Parafrankia discariae: one gene and its partner. The main gene of each other region encodes a partner of the protein of the gene in region 2 in a complex. Links are inferred from orthologs where the notes say so. Each region holds a gene or a part of one and is shown on either strand. Other genes may lie near its edges.

Evidence for each region.
Region 1: the proteins of groL (region 2) and metK are in contact, whole or in part, in a cryo-EM structure (PDB 8P4O), measured with the Escherichia coli proteins. The link is inferred for Parafrankia discariae from one-to-one orthologs.

What each region holds. Positions count from the first base shown.
Region 1 is NZ_KB891218.1:32,073-35,826, forward strand. The notes cover bases 1-2,782. They hold metK (methionine adenosyltransferase), read left to right. Parts: upstream 1-684; coding sequence 685-1,881; downstream 1,882-2,782. Other genes in these bases: coaBC (bifunctional phosphopantothenoylcysteine decarboxylase/phosphopantothenate--cysteine ligase CoaBC), read left to right, coding at 1-642; B056_RS0116840 (primosomal protein N'), read left to right, coding at 2,053-2,782. Outside these bases: more of B056_RS0116840, read left to right, coding at 2,783-3,754. UniProt on the Escherichia coli protein: Catalyzes the formation of S-adenosylmethionine (AdoMet) from methionine and ATP.
Region 2 is NZ_KB891252.1:62,422-67,265, forward strand. What follows is about bases 1,179-4,078. They hold groL (chaperonin GroEL), read right to left. Parts: upstream 3,505-4,078; coding sequence 1,852-3,504; downstream 1,179-1,851. Other genes in these bases: B056_RS41145 (WhiB family transcriptional regulator), read left to right, coding at 1,179-1,370; groES (co-chaperone GroES), read right to left, coding at 3,630-3,938; B056_RS0127630 (hypothetical protein), read right to left, coding at 4,063-4,078. Also shown: B056_RS0127615 (DUF5319 domain-containing protein), read left to right, coding at 85-501; more of B056_RS41145, read left to right, coding at 1,038-1,178; more of B056_RS0127630, read right to left, coding at 4,079-4,338; B056_RS0127635 (MarR family winged helix-turn-helix transcriptional regulator), read right to left, coding at 4,390-4,844.

The DNA of each region.
Region 1 (3,754 bases), on a different replicon or contig from region 2:
GTGCGCTTCCTCGGCAACGCCTCCAGCGGGCGGCAGGGGTACGCCCTAGCCCGCGCGGCGGTGGCCCGCGGCGCGGCGGTCACCGTCGTGGCCGCCAACGTCGCCCTGCCCGACGTGGCCGGCGCGACCACGGTGCCGGTGGGCTCGGCGGCCCAGTTGCGCGACGCGGTGCACGCCGCCGCCCCGCGCGCCGACGTCGTGATCATGTCGGCGGCGGTCGCCGACTTCCGGCCCGCCACCGAGCACAAATACAAGATCAAGAAGGAGTCGGCGGCGCCGGACGCCATCGAGCTGATCCGTAACCCGGACGTTCTGGCCGAGCTTGTCGCGAACCGCCGGCCCGGTCAGGTGCTGGTCGGGTTCGCGGCCGAGACGGGCGGACCCGACGCCGGGGTCCTCGACCTCGCCCGGGCGAAGCTCGCCCGCAAGCCGGTGGACCTGCTGGTGGTGAACCGGGTCGGGTCCGGGCTGGGATTCGAGGTGGAGCAGAACAGTGCCGTCCTCCTCGACGGCTCGGGCGGAGCGGCGGAGATCCCGCTGACCAGCAAGGATCTTCTCGCCCACCAGGTTCTCGACCGGATTGTCGGCGCACTGCGCGATCGAACCCGGCCGGTGCGAGTACCCCTGAGCGAACCTCGGTAAACTGCGTCGGTATCAGTCCTGATCTCCCCAGGGGGTAGTCCAGTGGCGACGCGCCTTTTCACGTCCGAGTCCGTCACGGAAGGACACCCGGACAAGATCGCTGACCAGGTCAGCGACTCCATCCTCGATGCCATGCTCAAGGACGACCCGAAGAGCCGGGTCGCCGTCGAGACCATGATCACCACCGGCCAGGTGCACGTCGCCGGCGAGGTGACCACCAAGACCTACGTCGACATCGCCTCGGTGGTCCGCGAGCGGATCCTGGAGATCGGTTACGACTCCTCCAAGAAGGGCTTCGACGGCGCGTCCTGCGGCGTGAGCGTCTCGATCGGCTCGCAGTCGCCCGATATCGCGCAGGGCGTCGACACCGCGCACGAGGCCCGCGTCGAGGGCTCCACCGAGGACGACCTCGACCGTCAGGGCGCCGGTGACCAGGGCCTGATGTTCGGGTTCGCCTGCGACGAGACCCCCGAGCTCATGCCGCTGCCGATCGCCCTGGCGCACAGGCTCGCCCGGCGGCTGTCCGCCGTCCGCAAGGACGGCCAGGTCGGCTACCTGCGTCCGGACGGCAAGACCCAGGTCACCATCGAGTACGAGGACGGCAAGCCGGTCCGGCTGGACACGGTCGTCGTCTCCTCGCAGCACGCCGCCGACATCGACCTCGACACCCTGCTCGCGCCCGACGTCGCCGAGTACGTCGTGGAGCCGGAGCTCGCCCTCCTCGAGATCAGCACCGAGGGTCGCCGTCTGCTGGTGAACCCGACCGGCCGCTTCGAGATCGGTGGCCCCATGGGCGACGCCGGCCTCACCGGCCGCAAGATCATCGTTGACACCTACGGCGGGTACGCCCGGCATGGCGGCGGCGCCTTCTCGGGCAAGGACCCGTCCAAGGTCGACCGCTCGGCCGCCTACGCCATGCGCTGGGTCGCCAAGAACGTCGTGGCCGCGGGCCTGGCCAGCCGCTGTGAGGTCCAGGTCGCCTACGCGATCGGCAAGGCCCACCCGGTCGGTCTGTTCGTCGAGACCTTCGGCACGGGCAAGGTGCCGGACTCGCAGATCCAGGACGCCGTCACCCAGGTCTTCGACCTCCGCCCGGCCGCGATCGTGCGGGACCTCGACCTGCTGCGCCCGATCTACGCGCAGACCGCCGCCTACGGGCACTTCGGCCGTCCCGAGCTGGACTTCACCTGGGAGGCGACCTCCCGGGCCGACGCGCTCTCGGCCGCCGTCAAGGGCTGACGTCACCTGATCCGCCCGCAGGGGCGGAGTCGACCCCGGTGTGGGTCGGCTCCGCCCCTGCGCCTTTTCCGGACGATCTGCTCTGCCGGACGATCTGCTCTGCCGGGCGGGCGGCGGCGCGCGGGTGCCGGGGAGGCCGATCCTGTCCGCCGCGACTGGTACGAATGCGGCATGGACGACGAGAGCGCGGTGATTCCGGGCCTTGCCGGCGCTGGGGCCGGTGTCGGCGCTGGCGTCGGCGTGGCCGCGGGCTCCCGTTCAGCGAGGCCGGGGGCGACCGCGGCGAAGTCGGGAACTGCCGCGGCGCGGGCGGCGACCGTCGCGGCGAAGCCGGGCGGCTCCGAGAAGCCCGGCGCGGTGGTCCCGGCTGACGAGCTGCCGATCGCCCGGGTCGTGGTCGACACCCCGCTCGTCCACCTCGACCGCCCGTTCGACTACCTCGTACCGGCCGCCATGGCCGGTACCGCGGTGCCCGGCTCGCGGGTGCGCGTCCGCTTCGGCGGGCGCCTGGTGGACGGGTTCGTCCTCGAGCGGTCCGAGCGGTCCGAGCACCCCGGGCGCCTCGCGCCGCTGGCCCGGTCGGTGTCGGCGGAACCGGTGCTCTCCGGGCCGGTCGCCCGCCTCGCCCGCGCCGTCGCCGACAGGTACGCCGGGACGATGGCCGACGTGCTGCGCCTGGCCGTCCCGCCGCGTCACGCCCGCGCCGAGGCGGAGCCGGCCGTCACCGCGCCCGGGGATGCTTCCGGCACTGGCGCCGCCGCGGTTTCTGCCCCGGACGCTGCGCCGGCCGTCACGGAGTGGTCGAGCTACCCCGACGGCCCCGACTTCCTGGCCGCGCTGTCCGGCGGGCACTCACCGAGGGCGATCTGGTGGGCGCCGCCGGGGCCCTCCTGGCCAGCCATGATCGCCGCGGCGGTCGCGGCCACGGTCGCCTCCGGGCGGGGCGCGCTCATCGTCGTTCCCGATCACCGGGACGCCGACCGCGTCGCCGCGGCGTTGACGCCTGCCGCGTCCGGGCCTGGGCCTGGGGCGGTGGGGGGAGGCGTACCGGCCGTGCTGCGGGCCGATCTCGGCCCGGCGGAGCGGTACCGGCGCTTCCTGGCGGTCCGCCGCGGGCAGACGCGGGTGGTCGTGGGGACCCGTGCCGCGGTGTTCGCGCCCGTCGCCGACCTCGGCCTGCTCGTCGTCTGGGACGACGGGGACGACCTGCACTCCGAACTCCGGGCGCCCTACCCCCACACGCGCGACGTGGCGGTCCTGCGGGCCCGGGAGGAGGGCTGCGCGGTGCTGGTCGGTGGGTTCTCCCCGTCGGTGGACGCCGAGGCCCTGGCCCGGGTGGGCTGGGCCGGCCGGCTGGCGACCGGCCGGGACGCCGCGCGGCGGCTCGCGCCCCGGGTGGAGGCGGTCGGCTCCGACTTCGAGGCGTCCATCGATCCGGCCGCGCGGGCGGCCCGGCTGCCCTCGCTCGCCGTGCGCGCCGCGCGCGCCGCGCTGGCCGGCGGCGCGCCGGTGCTGGTCCAGGTACCGCGGCGTGGATACCACCCGTCCATCGCGTGCGCGGACTGCCGCCGGCCGGCCCGATGTCGGAACTGCTCGGGCCCGCTGGGCCGGTCCGCCGCCGGGGCCGCACTGGCCTGCCGCTGGTGCGGCCGTCCGGTGCCGCGCCCCGCCGGCCATCCGCCGGTGGCCGGGCGGGAGCCCGTCCCGGGGCGGGCCGCGGTTTCCGCCGCCGGCGTGATGTCCGGCCGCGCGGTGTCCGGCCGTTCCGCGGTGTCCGGAGACTCCGCGGTGTCCGGGGGCGGCCCGGGTGGATGGCGGTGCGCGGGCTGCGGTGGGGCACGCCTGCGGGCGTCGGTGACCGGCGACCGCCGCA
Region 2 (4,844 bases):
GATTGGGGCATGCTGGAGCGAATGCCCCGCACGTCAGTGCCGGACTCGGTATCGGGACCACTAAGCTTGGGCCACGAGCGTAGCGTGTTCCTCGTGAGCAACGAGCCCCTCGACCCCTTCGCGGGCGACCCCGAGGACCCGGCGGCCGAGCTCGCGCAGCTCGACTCCGCCGAGGATCTGGAACTACTCGAACCGCTGTCCCTACGCGAGCGGGAAGAGATCCTCGCCGAGCTGGGTGACCTCGACGTCTTCCGGACCCTGCTCGAACCACGTGGCTACCGGGGTCTCGTCGTCGACTGCGAGGGGTGCGCCGAGCCGCACTACTTCGACTGGGACCTGCTGGCCGGCAACCTACGGCACCTCCTCGACGAGGGCCGCACACGGGTGCACGAGCCAGCCTTCGCCCCGGATCCAGCGTGCTACGTGAGCTGGGAGTACGCCCGCGGCTTCGCCGACGGCGTGTACGAGGCCTCAGCCGCCTCCGAGGCCGACACCCGCTGACCGACACCCGCTGACCGACCGGCTTCCCCGGCCGGCGCGATCCCGGCCCGGCCGACCCGGGCCGGCCTCCTCTGCCCGCCCGCGGCTCCGGCGACCGACGTCGGGGCCCGCACGGGGCGTGGCGGTCCCCCCGCCGTACGTACACCCGTGGCGACCGTGCGGGGAAACTCGATGTCGGTTCGTGTGACCCGCACCGGCGGCGGGTAGGCGAGGGACTGTCGGCGGGGCGCGCACCACCCGTGACCGGCGGTGATCCGCACGCGTCGACACCGGCGGTCGGACGTCCACGGTTCCATCTGGTCGCGCCGTCCCGCCCGCTGTCTGCGCGAGTCTGCGCCGGTAGCGCGGTCCGTCAGCGGTGGGTGATCCACGGCGTCCCAGCCTCTCGGTGAACCTACCGGGCGGCAGGGACCTCGCCGCGGAGGCGGCGCCGGTCGACCGGGTGAAATTTCAAGATCTCCAGTCGATGGCGAGCGGCTACGGTGACCGGGTAGTCGCGGCGCCAGCCGCTCAGGTCGAAAGGGGGGGTCAGACCGATGACCGACGTCCGACGACTTCCAGGCCCCGGCGCGGAGAAGTGGGAGTGGCAGCTCCACGGCGCCTGTCGAGGTGAGAGTACCGAGCTGTTCTTCCATCCCGAGGGCGAACGCGGCCCAGCCAGAGCCGCGCGGGAAGCGGCGGCGAAGGCGATCTGCGCACGCTGCCCGGTAATCCGGGCGTGCGGGGAACATGCCCTCGCCGCCCGGGAACCGTACGGCGTGTGGGGCGGAATGAGCGAGTCCGAGCGGGAGGCGGTCCTCACCGGGCGCACCCGCAGGGGCGCCGCCCGCCACGCACCCGCCCGGCCGGGGCTCGCTCCGGCCTGCTGAAGCCGGCCACCGGATACGAAGATCCCCGGCCCCGTACTCCCTCTCTCGGGACGTACGGGCCCGGGGATCTTTTCGTCTGCCCGGCTCGTCGTCTGCCCGGCTCGCCTGCATGACGAGGACGTCGGCGACCGCGGCCCGGCTGGCCACGATCATGTGCCCGCGGCCACCCCGCGGCCACCCCGAGGCGGCGCCGGTGCGCTCACGGGTTCCCCGTCGGCATGCCGTCGGCACCCCTTCCGCGTCCAGGCCGATTCGCGCCGCCATATGCGGGCGTGTCTCCCCATCCCCGGCGACCACCCGCGACGGGTGAGCGCCCCACGGTCGCTGTCGGATCCCTGACCTCGAGTGGCGCCCCGCGCTCCGGGAAGGCCCCGGACACCCGGGCAGCCCGGGACACCCGGGAGGCCCCGGACGCGACGAGGCCCGGTCGGTCCGCGGACCGACCGGGCCTCACCTGTCGACGATCAGATCACTCGACGGCTCAGAAACCCGGGCCGTGCGAGTGGCCGTGGCCGTGGCCCCCGTGGTCGTGACCGTGGCCGTGACCGGCCTCCGCCGGCTCCTCGGGCTTCTCCGCCACCAGGCTCTCGGTGGTGATGAGCAGCGCGGCGATGGAGGCCGCGTTCGCCACCGCGGACCGGGTGACCTTCACCGGGTCGACCACACCGGCCGCGACCAGGTCGACGTACTCGCCGGTGGCCGCGTTGAAGCCCCGACCGACCTCGCCCTCGCGGACCTTGGACACGATCACAGCGCCCTCGAGCCCGGCGTTGCGCGCGATCCAGGTGAGCGGGGCGTCGAGCGCGGCACGCACGACGCGCACCCCGGACCGCTCGTCCCCGGTCAGGCCGAGGTCACCGTCGAGGACCTTGGCCGCGTGCACGAGCGCGCTGCCGCCGCCCGCCACGATGCCCTCCTCGACTGCGGCCCGGGTCGCCGACACGGCGTCCTCGAGACGGTGCTTCTTCTCCTTGAGCTCGACCTCGGTGGCGGCGCCGACGCGGATGACCGCGACCCCGCCGGCCAGCTTGGCCAGCCGCTCCTGGAGCTTCTCGCGGTCCCAGTCCGAGTCGGAGAGCTCGATCTCCGCCTTCATCTGCCGGACCCGCTCGCCGACGGCGTCGGCGTCACCGGCACCGTCGACGATCGTGGTGAGGTCCTTGTCGACGACGATCCGCCGCGCCCGGCCGAGCTCGGCGAGCGTGATCGAGTCGAGCTTGAGGCCCACCTCGGTGGCGACGACCTGGCCACCGGTCAGGACCGCGAGGTCCTGCAGCATCGCCTTGCGGCGGTCACCGAAACCGGGAGCCTTCACCGCGACGACCGTGAAGGTCTTGCGCACCGCGTTGACGACCAGGGTCGACAGCGCCTCGCCCTCGACGTCCTCGGCGATGATCAGCAGCGGCTTACGCTCCTGCACGACCTGCTCGAGGATCGGCAGGATGTCGTTCAGCGCGCTGATCTTGCCAGGGTGCAGCAGCACGTAGGCGTCCTCGAGGACGGCCTCCATGCTTTCCTGGTCGGTCACGAAGTACGGCGAGATGTAGCCCTTGTCGAACTGCATCCCCTCGGTGAGCTCGAGGTCCAGACCCATGGTCTGGCTCTCCTCGATGGTGATCACACCGTCCTTGCCGATCTTGTCCATCGCCTCGGCGATGAGCTCGCCGACCTGGGCGTCCTGCGCCGAGATCGCGGCGACCTGCGCGATGGTCTCCTTCGAGCCGATCTCGATCGCGGCTTCCAGCAGCGCCGCCGAGACGGCGGCGACCGCCGCCTCGATACCGATCTTGAGCGACAGCGGAGCCGCGCCGGCGGTCACCTGCCGCAGACCCTGGCGCACCATCTCCTGGGCCAGCACCGTGGCCGTCGTCGTCCCGTCGCCGGCGACGTCGTTGGTCTTGGTGGCGACCTCCTTGGCGAGCTGCGCCCCCAGGTTCTGGTAGGGGTCGTCCAGCTCCACCTCACGCGCGATCGTCACACCGTCGTTGGTGATCGTCGGCGCGCCGTACGACTTGCTGATGACGACGTTGCGGCCACGCGGGCCGATCGTCACCTTGACCGCGTCCGCGAGGGCGTTCACGCCCCGCTCGAGCGACCGGCGGGCGTCCTCGTTGAACGTGAGAATCTTCGGCATACCTGTGTGTCCTCCCGACACCGCTGCCGGCGGGAACAAGAAGGGCGCGCCCCACCGCGGCCCCCCGGCGGAAACCAGGGGACCACCGGTGGGACACGCCCTGCCTGCTACTACCGGCGTCCGGTCTACTTCTCGATGATCGCGAGGACGTCCCGGGCGGAGAGCACCAGGTACTCCTCGCCGGCGTACTTGACCTCGGTGCCGCCGTACTTGCTGTAGAGCACCACGTCGCCGACCTTGACGTCGAGCGGGACGCGCTTGCCGTCCTCGAACCGACCCGGGCCGACGGCAAGGACGGTGCCCTCCTGGGGCTTCTCCTTGGCGGTGTCCGGAATCACAATGCCGGACGCGGTGGTCGTCTCGGCGTCCGAGGGCTGGACGACGATCCGGTCCTCGAGCGGCTTGATTGCAACCTTGGTGGCGGTCGTCACGATCGACCTCCCCCTTCCTTCGCTGGATGAGAGAGCGACCCTGGCGGCCTGCCGTCGCGGGTGAACAGGCGCCTGTCGCTGGCACTCTCAAGTGCCGAGTGCCAACCTAGCACCCGCACCACCCACGTCAACCAAGAAGGTCGGATCTGTCAAGACGGTTCGGCGCGCGCTCGAACTGCCAGGCATGCGCGGATCCCGCGATTAGCCCATTCGGGGGGTCCGGGAGCGGCGGGCCGTCGGGGTCCCCCGCGGGCGCTTCGGCGCCGAGGTGCAGGAGGACCACGACGAGACCCGCCGACACCCCGCGGCCGAGATAGATCTCGCCCGCCCGCCCGCGCACCGCCGATCGGACCCAGCGTTCCAGCTCCGCGACCTGGCCGGGGGCGGCCTTCGCCTCCCACATCCAGGTGACCGTCACCGCGGCCCGACCAACCCGGTCACCCGACCAACCCGATCAGCAGCCCGGCGCGGCACGGCCGACACCGGGGTTACCGGGGGCGTCGGGGCCGGCACAACCGGCGGTGGTGTCGCGCATCTCGGCCTCGGCCGCGGCGCACGCGGCGGCACCCCTGGTCGGATCCATCGCGACCAGGTGGGCCGCGACGAGCCGGGCCAGCCCGATGAAGACCGCGCGGTCCGCGGGCGCCAGCGGCGCCAGGACGTGGTCGTCGACGGTCCGCAGCCGCAGCCGCACCCGCTCGTGCTCCTGGACTCCCCGCTCGGTGGCGATGATCATTCTCGCCCGGCGGTCCGCCGGGTCCGGGCGGCGCTCGACCAGGCCGGCACGCTCCATCTCGTCGACCAGCCGGACCATCACGGTCCGGTCGATGGAGAAGCGGCGGGCGACCTCGATCTGGTTGTGCGCCGTTCCCTCGACCGCGGCGCCCAGTACATAGAAACCCTTGAGAC